Regions from separate parts of the Bacillus sp. BC05(2025) genome, predicted to be linked through region 3. Evidence: riboswitches for the same ligand, from Rfam matches in the RefSeq annotation. Region 3 holds a riboswitch; each other region holds the start of a gene.
The links. A riboswitch is a leader RNA that binds a small molecule or an ion and turns the genes downstream of it on or off. The one in region 3 is predicted to bind S-adenosylmethionine.

Region 1 (4,372 bases), on a different contig from region 3:
ATCACCTTTTCTTGCCTTCTTATAAAGTCCTTTCGGATCACGTTTCTCACACTCTTCAATCGGACACTTCACAAAAATTTCAATAAATTCATCTGTCGCTAATAAATCTCTTACTTGTTTGCGGTCTAATCGAAATGGTGAAATAAATGCTGTAAGGACAACTGTTCCTTGATCTACAAATAACTTTGCCACTTCGCCAATACGTCTTATATTTTCCATGCGATTACTTTCAGAAAATCCTAAGTCTTTATTTAAACCGTGACGAATGTTATCCCCATCCAGCACATAATTTCCAATATTCTTTTCAAACAGTTTACGAGCAACCGCATTTGCTACTGTAGATTTACCCGAAGCAGATAAACCAGTAAACCAAATTACAAAACTGTGATGTCCATTCTTCACTCTTCTCTCATCTTTTGAAACCGAAGCTGTATGCCAAGTAATATTCGTATCCATCTCGTTCTCTCCCTATTCTGTTACTACTGCTTTTTTCAAGCCTTTAATTAGCACTTCCACTACTTCTTTACGACTAAATGTACTTGGCGGAACCTCACCGTTTCTTAATAATTCTCTTACTTTCGTACCCGATAAAATGACATGATCTTCTTTTCCGTGCGGGCATGTTTTCGTCGAAGCCATCGCTTCACATTTCGTGCAATAAAAACTATGTTCAAAAAATAGCGGTGTAATCCCTAATTCTTCTACTGTAAAGTTTGTAAAAATTTCTTGCGCTTCATAAGTACCGTAATAATCTCCTACCCCTGCATGATCTCGCCCTACAATAAAGTGGGTACATCCAAAATTCTTTCTGACTAGTGCATGAAATATCGCTTCCCTCGGTCCTGCGTAACGCATCGCTGCAGGAAATACACCTAAAAAGACACGATCTTTCGGATAATAGTTTTGAAGTAACACTTCATAGCTTTCCATTCTTACATCAGCAGGAATATCGTCCGACTTCGTTTCCCCAACGAGCGGATTTAAAAAGAGGCCATCTACAATTTCAAGAGCAGATTTTTGAATATATTCATGGGCACGATGTACAGGATTTCTCGTTTGGAATCCGACTACTGTTTTCCAACCACGTTTTTTAAATTCTTCTCTCGTTTCAATTGGATCTAAATGATAAGAAGGAAATGGATTACTTTCAAAACGTTTCGTAAGAATAATAGCTCCTCCGACGTAAACGTTCGGTCGTTCATATAATTTTTTCACTCCTGGATGAGCCTCATCCGTCGTTTTATACACTAGTAACGCTTCTTTTTCCTTATCAGGCACAAAAATATCTTCTATTTGAATAACACCATATACGTTTCCCCCGTTAACAAGTTTTACTTTCTCTCCAGCTATTAGCCTCTCTGCTACTTCTTCTGTTACTGGTAATGTAATTGGTATACTCCAAACCCTCCCATTAGCTAAACGAAGCGTTTCTACGACCGAATCATAATCTTTCTTCCCTAAAAAACCAGTAAGCGGGCTATATCCTCCTGTTGCTAATAGCTCTAAATCACTTAACGCAATGTTGTCTAGCCCAATTTCTTTTTCAATTTGTGATACATCATATGTCTCGTCTATAAGATTTACTAATTCATTTCTTGTACTCATTTTCTATACCCTCTCTTAGCTTTATTTTCAAATTCATCTTATTGGTAATGTAGACCACATTCAGTTTTCACTTTCCCGGCCCATCTACCATCTCTCGAATCGCCACCCTCACCTACAGGTAACGTACACTTCTCACACCCAATACTTGGATATCCAACATCATGCAGCGGGTTATACGGCAAACTATGTTTGTATACATATCGCCATACCTCTTTCCATGTCCAATGAATGAGCGGACAAACTTTAATAGATTGAAAGCGATGATCTTGATTTATAAACTTTGTATGCTTACGCGTTTCTGATTGTTCCCTCCTTAAGCCCGATATCCACGCTTTTTCCGCTGCTAATGATTTTTCTAACGGTAAAATTTTTCTAATCTTACAACAAAGATTCGGATTACTTTCCCATAATTTCTCACCATGCAACTTCGCTTGTTCATCAAGCGTAAGTTCCGGTTGTTTTTCTATAATATTTAATGAAGGAAATTGCCTCCGCACTTTTTGAATTAATTCATATGTTTCTTGAAAATGAACATTTGTATCTAAAAATACAACTTTAGCAGATGGATTTACTTGGTTTATAAGATGCAGCAATACCATCCCTTCCACTCCGAAGCTACATGCGTATACAATTTCACCTTCATATTCTTTATAAGCCCAACTTAAAACAGATAGCGCGCCTTTCGTTTCATCTTCTTCTGAAAATGAAACATTATTTTCTTCCCACGTTTCATACGTCAACATGTTTTTTCCCCCTGTAAAAGCAAAAAGACGGTTTTAACCTAATCAAAATAGGTTAAAACCGCCTCTAGTTTTTCTAGTCAGCGCTTTTTACTTTAAACGTACCTTTTCACTTTTCTCTAATTGAATGACTTTTCCATCTTGCACAACAATTGTAATTGAACCATATTTCATATCAGCAAGCATCGCTTCAATTTTCTCAGATACTTCCTCAAAATGTTCCCGTACACTCACGCGAACAGCCCCCCTTTTTATTCATAAAAAAAATCTTTCCCATTTCGAAAAGACTGTTCGGTAATATATTTTACCTTATCTTTCAAAATGGATTCCATTTTGCTGGATTTAGCACCTTGCTTTCTATAAGCAGGTTGCCGAGCTTCGTCGGGCCAGTTCCCTCCGCTTCTCTTGATAAGCTTTGTATTTGTATTTTATCACAATTCTGATTTTTTTCAATCCTAGTTTTCCGATATATTTTAATTATTTTATTTTATAAAAAAGGAATTGTCCCTCCGAACAACTCCTTTTTCCTCATTTAAACAAGTTCTTTAATACGTATGCGATCGTTCCCAATAATATTTTCATATGTTTCGCGCTCTACAACAATTTGTGACGTACCACCTTTTGCGAAGACGACAGCTGGTCTACGAATCCGATTATAATTATTCGCCATCGAGTACCCGTATGCCCCTGTACAAGAAATTGCTAGTAAATCCGCAGAGGCAACTTTCGGTAGATTAATATCCCAAATTAACATATCTCCACTCTCACAGCATTTTCCTGCAATCGAAACAACTTCCTCATTCTCATCGTTCCCTCGATTTGCTAACATCGCTTCATAACGAGCGTTATATAGAGCAGGCCTTAAATTATCAGTCATCCCACCATCGACTGATACATATTTCCGAATACCAGGAATGTCTTTCACAGATCCAACTGTATAAAGGGTCGTTCCAGCATCACCTACAATACTACGGCCTGGTTCAACCCATATTTCTGGCAAGGGATAATTACATACTGTAAATTGCTCTCTCACTGCACTTGTTACAGCTCGCACATACGTCTCAAGAGTTAATGGCGTATCTGACTCTGTGTAGCGTATTCCGAATCCTCCGCCCACATTTAGCACTTTTACTACATAATTTGTTCGCTCTCTCACTTTTTCTAAAAATTGATGAAGAACTTCAATCGCTCGCACAAAGCCGGCTGTTTCAAATATTTGTGATCCGATATGTGAATGAATTCCTAACACGTTATAATTTGATTTTTGTAAAGCAAGCTCAATTGCTTGCATCGCTTGACCATTTGACACGCCAAATCCAAATTTCGAATCATCTTGACCTGTTGTAATATATTCATGTGTGTGCGCCTCTACCCCAGGCGTTACACGAATTAATATGTTCACAAATTTCCCATGTTGCACTGCTAAATCATGCAAAATTTCTAATTCTAAGAAGTTATCTACGACAAAACAACCAATATTCGCCTGAAGAGCCATCACAATTTCTTCATCTGTTTTGTTATTGCCGTGAAAATGAATGCGCGATGCCGGAAATCCTGCTTGTAGTGCAGTATATAATTCCCCTCCAGAAACAACATCTAATGACATATTCTCTTCACGAGCTACTCGGCACATCTCCATGCACAAGAACGCCTTGCTTGCATATGCTACTTGATAAGAGAAACCACTTTCTTTAAAAGCACGATGAAACGCGCGGCACTTTCCTCGAATTGACTCTTCATCGTATACATAAAGTGGTGTTCCATATTGTTTTGCTAGCTGCGTCGTATCGCACCCTCCAATTTCTAAGTGTCCTTGCCCATTGATTCGGCTTGTGCCGTGTAAATACATTTGAATTCCTCCCTTATTTCCTCTAAAACTCATAACCCCAATCTTCTATTCATTGCAGCACGCTTTTAGATAGACAAAAAACGCGCGGAACAATGTTCACACGCGTTTCTTATTAGGAAAAATATATATTGAAAAAATAAACGAGTTGTTATCTCCTCAAAATAAGAAACCGCATCAA
Region 2 (4,372 bases), on a different contig from region 3:
TAATTTACTTTCAATACGGTGGAGTAAATATAATGTTACAACAATCGGAAACCCTACATTACCTACCATCCTGATCCACTCTTCCATCTTTCTCTCCTCCTTTCATTATATAAATAAGAGAAAAGAAAACATTTGGGCATAAAAAAACAAGCTATTATGTATTAGCTTGTCTTTCAAATAATAATGCAATTTCTCGTTTATAATCCCCGCGTATAATACCTCGCTCAGTAATAATGCCTGTAATTAATTCGTTTGGCGTTACATCAAATGCTGGATTATAAACAGTAGTTCCAACTGGCGTTACTTGTTTCCCAAAAATTTTCGTAACTTCTGTTTCGTCTCTTTCTTCAATAACAATTTCAGTGCCTGTTTGTTTCGTAATATCAAATGTCGATAGCGGAGCTGCAACATAGAACGGAATATCGAAATATTTTGCTAATATAGCTAAATTCATTGTTCCGATTTTATTTGCCGTATCTCCATTTGCGACAATTCGGTCCGCGCCTACAATAATCGCGTTGATTTCCTTCGTTTGAATAGCATGAGCTGCCGTATTATCTGTAATAAGTGTTACATCAATATTTGCCTGTTTCAATTCCCAAGTCGTTAAACGCCCGCCTTGTAAAACCGGTCTCGTTTCACACGCATACGCATGTAACCGTACACCTTTTTCTTTCCCAATATAAAACGGCGCTAATGCAGTACCATATCTAGCAGTTGCGATACTGCCAGCGTTACAAATCGTTAAAATGTTATCACCGTCTTTAAAGCATGATAATGCATGTTCTCCAATACTCCGGCATACCGCTTCATCTTCTTGCTGAATACGAAGCGCTTCTTCTTCTAATATTTTTTGCGCTTCTTTTATTGTAGTAATTTCTTGAATAGATTCTCTCATACGATTGATTGCCCAAAATAAATTGACCGCTGTCGGGCGTGACGTCCCTAAATAATTACAATCTCTATTAAACTTCTTTTGAAATTCTTCAATATGTAAAGTAGTATATTTTTTTGATGCAAGCGCCAAGCCAAATGCAGCTACAATTCCAATTGCAGGTGCTCCTCTTACTTCTAGCATGACAATACTTTTCCATACCTCTTCAATCGTCGTTAATGTTTTGTATTCTGTGCTATGCGGCAACTTTGTTTGATTTAATACTGCAATGGCATCACCTTTCCAACTGACAGACCTCGGAATAGTAACAACTGTACTCATGCTTTTACCCCTCCAGAAACTGTCTGTTGAAATAATGTTCGGAACAGTTGAATATCGGCGTTCTTAGATTCATATTTTATTAGTTCTTTACCTAAGGATAACGCTTGTTTCTTGGCCTGAATTCTCTTTTCTTTATTTGCTATTTCATCTAAATCAGCTACATGTGCTAAGCCAATTGTTCTTCGGATAAGCTCACATCCAGCAAATCCGACCACATCCGTAAAAATATTTTGCAAAATAATCGGCAACCATTGTTTCTCTTTCGTATATGCTTCTACACCTTCTCCAATCCATAACTTCGTAAAAGTGTCTACGAAATAGCTCCATGTTTTCTCAATATGGAAAAATAGCACACTTCTCTGTTCTTCCTCTCTAGATAGAGCATTTAATAATAGATTTGCAATGAATTGACCAAGATCAAATCCAAATGGGCCATATGTTGCAAACTCCGGATCAATCACTTTCGTTTCAGAAGGTGATGAAAAAATACTACCAGTATGTAAATCACCATGAATAAGTGTTTCTTTTCTCGTTAAAAACTTATATTTATATTGTGCTACTTTTAATTTTAAAGTTTTATCACTCCACAATTCATCAACCGCTAGTTGTAATTCCGGCTCATAATCATTCGTATCGTAATGACCAAACGGATCTGTAAACACTAAATCTTCTGTAATTTTGCAAAGGTCCGGGTTTACAAATGCACCTTCTAATACCCTTTTCTCTTCTGACTCTAATCCGAAATCTGAGGTATAAAATAAAGCATGTGCTAAAAAACGACCAATATGCTGAGATAGTAGTGGGTACTCTTCTCCGTCTATTAATCCTCTTCTTGTAATTGTTAGTCTTGATAAGTCTTCTATGACTGTTACGGCTAACTCTTCATCATGACTGTACACGACCGGCACGTATTCCGGCACATACTTCGCAAAAATTTGCAGTGCCTTACTTTCAATCGTCGCTCTTTTTATAGACAATGGCCAGCTCTCACCAACTACTTTTGCATATGGCAGTGCTTGTTTTATTATAATAGACTTCTCTCCATCCTCTAATTTGAACACGTAATTTAAATTTCCATCTCCAATTTCATGACAAACTACATTTGCTTTCTTTTCAAAATAACCATTTTCTTTCGCATATTGTATAGCTGTCGTTTCAGTTAATGAATAATATCCCATCGTCTTCTCCCCCTTTTTTCATTCAGAGGTTTTTCTGACGTAGAAAAACCTCTTTCCACTAAGAAAGAGGTTTGAAGTTTATCTTCTCCCCTCTTATCTGCCAGAAAGTTTTACTTTCTGCTGGAATTAGCACCGTGCCTTTTGGCGTAAATAAACGCCCCATTTCACAATGGTATTACGGTCGGTTGCTGGGCTTCATCGGGCCAAATCCCTCCACCTGCTCTTGATAAGAGTTGTATAATTTTTTGAATTTTTAACTTTATGTTGAAGACTATACCAAGAATAAAAATCACTTGTCAACATTTTATTTATATAATTCTGGACGACGATCTGCAAAAACTGGAATTCCTTTACGTACTTCTTTAATTTTCTCAAAATGAAGCTCCCCAAATAAAATGGATTCTTCTTCATCCGCTTCTACAACAACCTCGCCCCAAGGATCGATAATTAAAGAGTGACCGGCAAACTCATTATTCGGATCCTTTCCTGCCCTATTACATGCGACAACATAACATTGATTTTCAACTGCTCTTGCTTGCAATAGTAAACGCCAATGTGCTAAACGAACTAATGGCCATTCTGCTACAACAAATAAAACTTTTGCACCTTTAGCAGTATGAACGCGCATCCATTCCGGAAAACGAATGTCATAACAAATTGTCCCAGCGCACTCTACATCATCTAACTTAAATTCACCCGTACTATTTCCAGCTATTAAATATTTATGTTCATCCATAAGCTGAAATAAATGCACTTTACTATATTCATTGACTAGTTCTCCTTTATTACTTACCACATACATTGTATTTGTAACACCTTGCCCTGTTTGCTTCGCTATAGAACCACCGACAATATGTACACCATATTGTTTCGACCATTCTTTCAGCTTTTCTTTCGTTTCTAATCCATCCTTATCTGCAATTTCAGAGAGTCTCGTTAAATCATATCCTGTTGTCCATAGTTCTGGTAAAACAATAACATCTGGTCTTTCTTTCATCGCTTCACTTATTTTATTTTTAGCATTCTCAATATTTTTTTCTACATCTCCAAAGACAATATCCATTTGAATACATGCGACTTTCATTTTGTCAGCCCCATTCTTATTTTTTTCTTTACAAAATACTGGAAAGATTATATCATTTGTCACTAGAATTGTAACAACTTTCAAAAGAGGTGGAAAGTATGAAATCATTTCAACCTTCTGAGATAGTAACATCATTGCCAACACAATTTTTCGCTTCACTTGTTGCAAAAGTTAACAAAGTTGTAGCAGCTGGTCACGATGTTATTAATCTAGGTCAAGGTAATCCGGATCAACCAACACCGCAGCATATCGTAAAAGCTTTACAAGATGCTGCAGAAAAGACCATTCATCATAAATATCCGCCATTTCGCGGACACGAAAGCTTAAAAGAAGCCGTGGCAACATTCTATCAACGTGAATATGATGTAGTAGTAAATCCAAAAACAGAAGTTGCTATTTTGTTTGGCGGAAAGGCTGGATTAGTAGAATTACCAGTTTGCTTTACAAACCCTGGTGATACAATTCTCGTTCCCGATCCAGGATATCCAGATTATTTATCAGGTGTTGCTTTAGCGAAAGCAACATTTGAAACAATGCCACTACTTGCAGAAAATAATTTTTTACCAGATTATACGAAAATTGATGATTCTATTGCGAAACAAGCAAAATTAATGTTTTTAAACTATCCAAATAATCCTACTGGTGCTACTGCATCAAAAGCATTCTTTGAAGAAACCATTCATTTTGCTAATGAACATAATATATTAGTTGTTCATGATTTTGCTTACGGCGCTATTGGATTTGATGGTCAAAAACCCGTGAGTTTCTTACAAGCAGACGGTGCCAAAGATACAGGAATTGAAATTTATACTCTATCGAAAACTTTCAATATGGCTGGGTGGCGTATCGCTTTTGCAGTAGGGAATGAAAGTGTCATTGAAACGATTAACTTAT
Region 3 (4,372 bases):
TGGGCTGTCAGGGACGTTGGCGACGTACGGAAAACTATTAAAGGATCGTCTGTTTATGGGATATGCATTGTCTCAAGGGCTAGTAACGGCGGCAATGTTTGCATACATTTCGGGCTCACCATTTGTGCTGCAGAACATATACGGAGCATCACCACAGCAATTTAGTTTGTTTTTTGCAATCAACGGTATCGGTATTATTATTGCTAGTCAGGTAACAGGTCGTTTAGCGGGGAAAGTGAATGAGAAGACATTATTTGTTGCTGGTATTATTATTGCAGCTGTTGGTGGTTTATCTTTACTACTGACAATCGTACTAGGAATAGGTTTAATTGGTGTTTTATGTTCGTTATTCCTTGTCGTATCAAGTGTCGGGGTTGTATCAACAACTGGATTCTCGTTAGCGATGAGAAATCAGAAACAAGCTGCAGGAACAGCATCGGCTCTATTAGGTTTATTACAATTTATTTCAGGAGCACTTGTTGCACCGTTAGTAGGTATTGGCGGAAGCAACACCGCATTACCGATGGGGATTGTAATAGCTCTTTGTGAAATTGGTGCGGTGTTATGTTATTTGTTTATGGCCAGAAGAAGTGAGAAGCAGTTTGAACTGCAACAAAGACAAAATTTAGAGGCTTAACAAAAAAGAACTGATTCAAAGGGAATATTTGAATCAGTTCTTTTTTTCATTTCTTTGAAATACCTCATACATATTATTCATGATCGTATCATATAAAACAGCAAGTTTATCCCACACCCAGCGATTACTATCGACTTCTTTTTCCCCGCAGTCGATAATATCGGTATGGTCGGTAATTTTATACGCTTTTTTAACGATAATAGGAGCAATTTTCGGTATACGTGGGATTTCTTTTAAGATATCTGCGAAGTTTCCAATGTAGACATGACCAATGATTTCGATTGTTAATGATTTATCTGATATATTTAGCATGGTATGAAATTGATTTGTATGTTGTTGTTTTAAATATTGGGCTAACTTAAATGGAGCGTGTTTCTTTTTTAATACGCGGCGAAGGCTCTTTGTATTTTCGATATGAAGTGATTTTTCGCGAATAAGGACACGAATATCTTCTCCCATAAAAGGCATTGTGTTGTACATAGATGATTCTCCTTAAAAACTTACATATGTTTGCGTTATGCATATGTAAGTCTAGCATGGTTTGTTCTTTATGTGTGCTTACGGTTTTGTAAGGTGATGTAGTAAAGCAGTGCAAAAGTTATTTGTATAAAGTGACGATACTGTGACAAACATGTTGGTATATATGTTACGATGTCGTCTTAAGTGTAAAAAGTAGGATGTTCTCGGTATAATAACAAGTGGAGATAAAAGAAACTATAATGAGTAGTAGTTGTAGATAAAAGGAGAAGAAGAGATGAAGAAGGTTTTGGGTATTGCTGTAATGGGAAGTATGCTCCTTCTAGCAGGGTGTAATGGAAATAAAGATACGAAAGAACCGAAAGAAAAGGTAGAGCAATCTACAGAACAAACCGAAGAGATGAAAGAATACCGTGCAGTACATGAAAAATATGATATGAAAATGAATAAGGAAATTAATAACGCGTTACAGCTATTTGAAGTGGCAAAGGAAAAAGGCGGTAAGGAAATAACGAAGGCTACATATAAAGAAGATGTGCAAAAGGTAACAACGAGCATGTTAGAAGATATTGATCATATACGAAAAGAAATTCGTGTTCCGAAGTCGAAAGAGCAAGAACATGAGGTATATGTTGGTTTCTTGAATGAATCGGAACAAGCGATGAAAAAATTACAGAAGTTAGCTAAAGAAGAAGATTCATCGTTGATTCGTGATATAGAAATTAACTTTGCAACAGCATCGACATACTATAAACGTTTTCAAGCAGAAACGAAAAAATAACCTTGCCTGTGCAAGGTTATTTTTTCTTCTTGCCATCTCCGTCCTCATCCTCGGATACTAATATCTTCTGTTCTTCGTGAAATTCGGAAATAGTTTGCCCAGTAATATTATCGAAAGGGGTATAAAAAGAGGTGATACTTTTCTTTTTGATGAAGAGTTTGTAGAAGCCGATGATGACAAGTATAATTATTGTTAAGGGTAATCCTATAGTAGCTAGAAGTAAGGGGGCCATCTTATAACTCCTTTCATATCTTTTTTTATTATAAGCGAAATACGACATAGATAAATGAAAGTATTAAAAACTGATTTTTCTAAATATATCCAATTTGATTGACTTTTCATTTTTTCAGAATTATAATTCGAAATATACAATTTGAACCAAATAATAATATAGCAATTTACTTATCCAGAGAGGTAGAGGGACTGGCCCTATGACACCTCAGCAGCGGGTTCTGTAGTAGGAACACCGTGCTAATTCCAGCAAGCAAGTCTTGAAAGATAAGTGATGGGCCTTTGTTTATTAAGCCTTGATCTTATTTTTTAAGATCAAGGCTTTTTGTATTCTAAAAAGAGAAAAGGGAGTAATGGAAAAATTACGTTCATAAAACTAAGTAAATATATGTGTTTAGGGGGTTATTGCAGTGTATGTAATTAAAAAATTATCAGTTATGGTGTTCACGCTATGGGTTATTACGACAGTGACATTTCTAATTATGCATATTATTCCGGGGGACCCATTTTCATCAGATGCAAAGATCTTTCCGGCAGAAGTTGTGCAGAATATGAGAGCGAAATATCACCTTGATGAACCGTTATGGAATCAATATGTTGCTTATTTAGACGGTGTAGTTCATTTTGATTTTGGTGAATCCGTTCAATCGACGGGGCAAGGCGTATCAGAAATTATAACGACAGGATTTGGTCCATCAGCGATTATTGGTTTACAAGCACTTATTATTTCATTAGTAGTCGGAATTGCCGCAGGTACATTTGCAGCTCTATATCATGGGAAAGTAATTGACTATAGTGTGAGTTTACTTGCGATTCTCGGTATTTCTATTCCAAGTTTTATTTTAGCACCACTATTTATACAAGTATTTGCTATTCAATTTGAACTTTTACCAGTAGCGTCTTGGGGCACATTCGAACATACGGTATTGCCATCCTTCGCATTAGCGTTAGGACCAATTGCAGTAATTACAAGATTTGTTCGCTCTAATATGATCGAAGTACTGCAGAGTGATTATATTAAGCTAGCGAGAGCGAAAGGGATACCAATTAAGAAGATTATTATAAGGCATGCCCTTCGAAATGCGATTGTTCCAGTGCTTACATTTATAGGGCCGTTAATGGCTGGGCTTTTAACAGGGACGTTCATTATTGAAAAGATTTTTGCAATTCCTGGTCTCGGAAAATATTTTGTAGATAGCATTTTTAACCGGGATTATCCGGTCATTATGGGAACGACAATTTTCTATAGTGCATTATTAATTTTTTGTATTTTCGTTACAGATATTATTCATCGTATTGTTGATCCGCGTATTCGTTCTATTACATAAGGAGGGGGGATATTTAAATGGGAGCTTATGAAATTAATAAACAGTTATTAACGAATGAAGAGAAAAAAGAATTAACAATAAATAAAGAGCAGCAAACGATTAGCCGAAAGAAGGAAGTATTTCGCAAGTTTATATCAAACCCTATAGCAATTCTAGGGGCAGTGACGTTATTACTCATTATTATTTTCTCGTTAATTGGCGAAAGTTTAACATCATTTACTGCGAGTGAACAAGTAAAAGAAGCAACTAATTTACCTCCTAATAGCGAGCATTGGTTTGGAACCGATGATTTAGGAAGAGACATATGGGCGCGTACTTGGGCTGGTGGGAAAATTTCATTAGTAGTTGGATTAGTAGCGGCCGTTCTTGATATAGGGCTTGGTGTACTGATCGGAGGTTTTAGTGGATATGTGAGAGGGCGTAATCGCCTTGGAACGTTAATGGATGAGTGGATCGTACGAGGGATTGAAGTATTATACGGTATTCCATATTTATTAATTGTTATTTTACTACTGATCATTATGAAGCCGGGGCTTTTTACAATCATAATCGCTCTCGCATTAACTGGTTGGATTGGTATGGCACGCCTTGTTAGGGCGCAAGTCTTATCTTTAAAACAAAGAGAATTTGTTATTGCAGCGGAGCGATTAGGTACATCGCATATGAAGATTATATACGGACATATCATTCCGAATTTAACAGGGATTATTATCGTAAATTTATCATTTACAATTCCAGCAGCTATTTTCTCAGAATCATTTTTGAGCTTTATCGGACTTGGTGTTCAATCACCAGCAGCAAGCTGGGGGACAATGACAAATGATGCGCTTGGGACATTATTAAGCGGGGAATGGTGGCAACTATTCTTTCCATCGCTGATGATTGCACTCATCATGTTCGCATTTAATGCAATTGGTG

Region 1: another riboswitch for S-adenosylmethionine. It lies ahead of ACZ76X_RS07355 (YezD family protein); the one in region 3 lies ahead of ACZ76X_RS27410 (ABC transporter permease).
Region 2: another riboswitch for S-adenosylmethionine. It lies ahead of mtnK (S-methyl-5-thioribose kinase); the one in region 3 lies ahead of ACZ76X_RS27410 (ABC transporter permease).

Annotation. Positions count from the first base shown of each region.
Region 1 covers NZ_JBWYRA010000002.1:293,750-298,121, forward strand. Annotated here, with positions in the region: gene cysC (adenylyl-sulfate kinase) at 1-456, opposite strand, end outside; gene sat (sulfate adenylyltransferase) at 469-1,605, opposite strand; gene ACZ76X_RS07350 (phosphoadenylyl-sulfate reductase) at 1,644-2,348, opposite strand; gene ACZ76X_RS07355 (YezD family protein) at 2,436-2,579, opposite strand; SAM riboswitch class I at 2,652-2,760, opposite strand; gene lysA (diaminopimelate decarboxylase) at 2,878-4,194, opposite strand.
Region 2 covers NZ_JBWYRA010000003.1:346,325-350,696, reverse strand. Annotated here, with positions in the region: gene ACZ76X_RS12595 (YvrJ family protein) at 1-87, opposite strand, end outside; gene mtnA (S-methyl-5-thioribose-1-phosphate isomerase) at 155-1,216, opposite strand; gene mtnK (S-methyl-5-thioribose kinase) at 1,213-2,394, opposite strand; SAM riboswitch class I at 2,485-2,627, opposite strand; gene ACZ76X_RS12580 (carbon-nitrogen family hydrolase) at 2,699-3,562, opposite strand; gene ACZ76X_RS12575 (aminotransferase class I/II-fold pyridoxal phosphate-dependent enzyme) at 3,577-4,372, shown strand, end outside.
Region 3 covers NZ_JBWYRA010000016.1:60,016-64,387, reverse strand. Annotated here, with positions in the region: gene ACZ76X_RS27430 (multidrug effflux MFS transporter) at 1-637, shown strand, start outside; gene ACZ76X_RS27425 (hypothetical protein) at 671-1,117, opposite strand; gene ACZ76X_RS27420 (hypothetical protein) at 1,392-1,895, shown strand; gene ACZ76X_RS27415 (DUF3951 domain-containing protein) at 1,912-2,127, opposite strand; SAM riboswitch class I at 2,295-2,400, shown strand; gene ACZ76X_RS27410 (ABC transporter permease) at 2,537-3,454, shown strand; gene ACZ76X_RS27405 (ABC transporter permease) at 3,472-4,372, shown strand, end outside.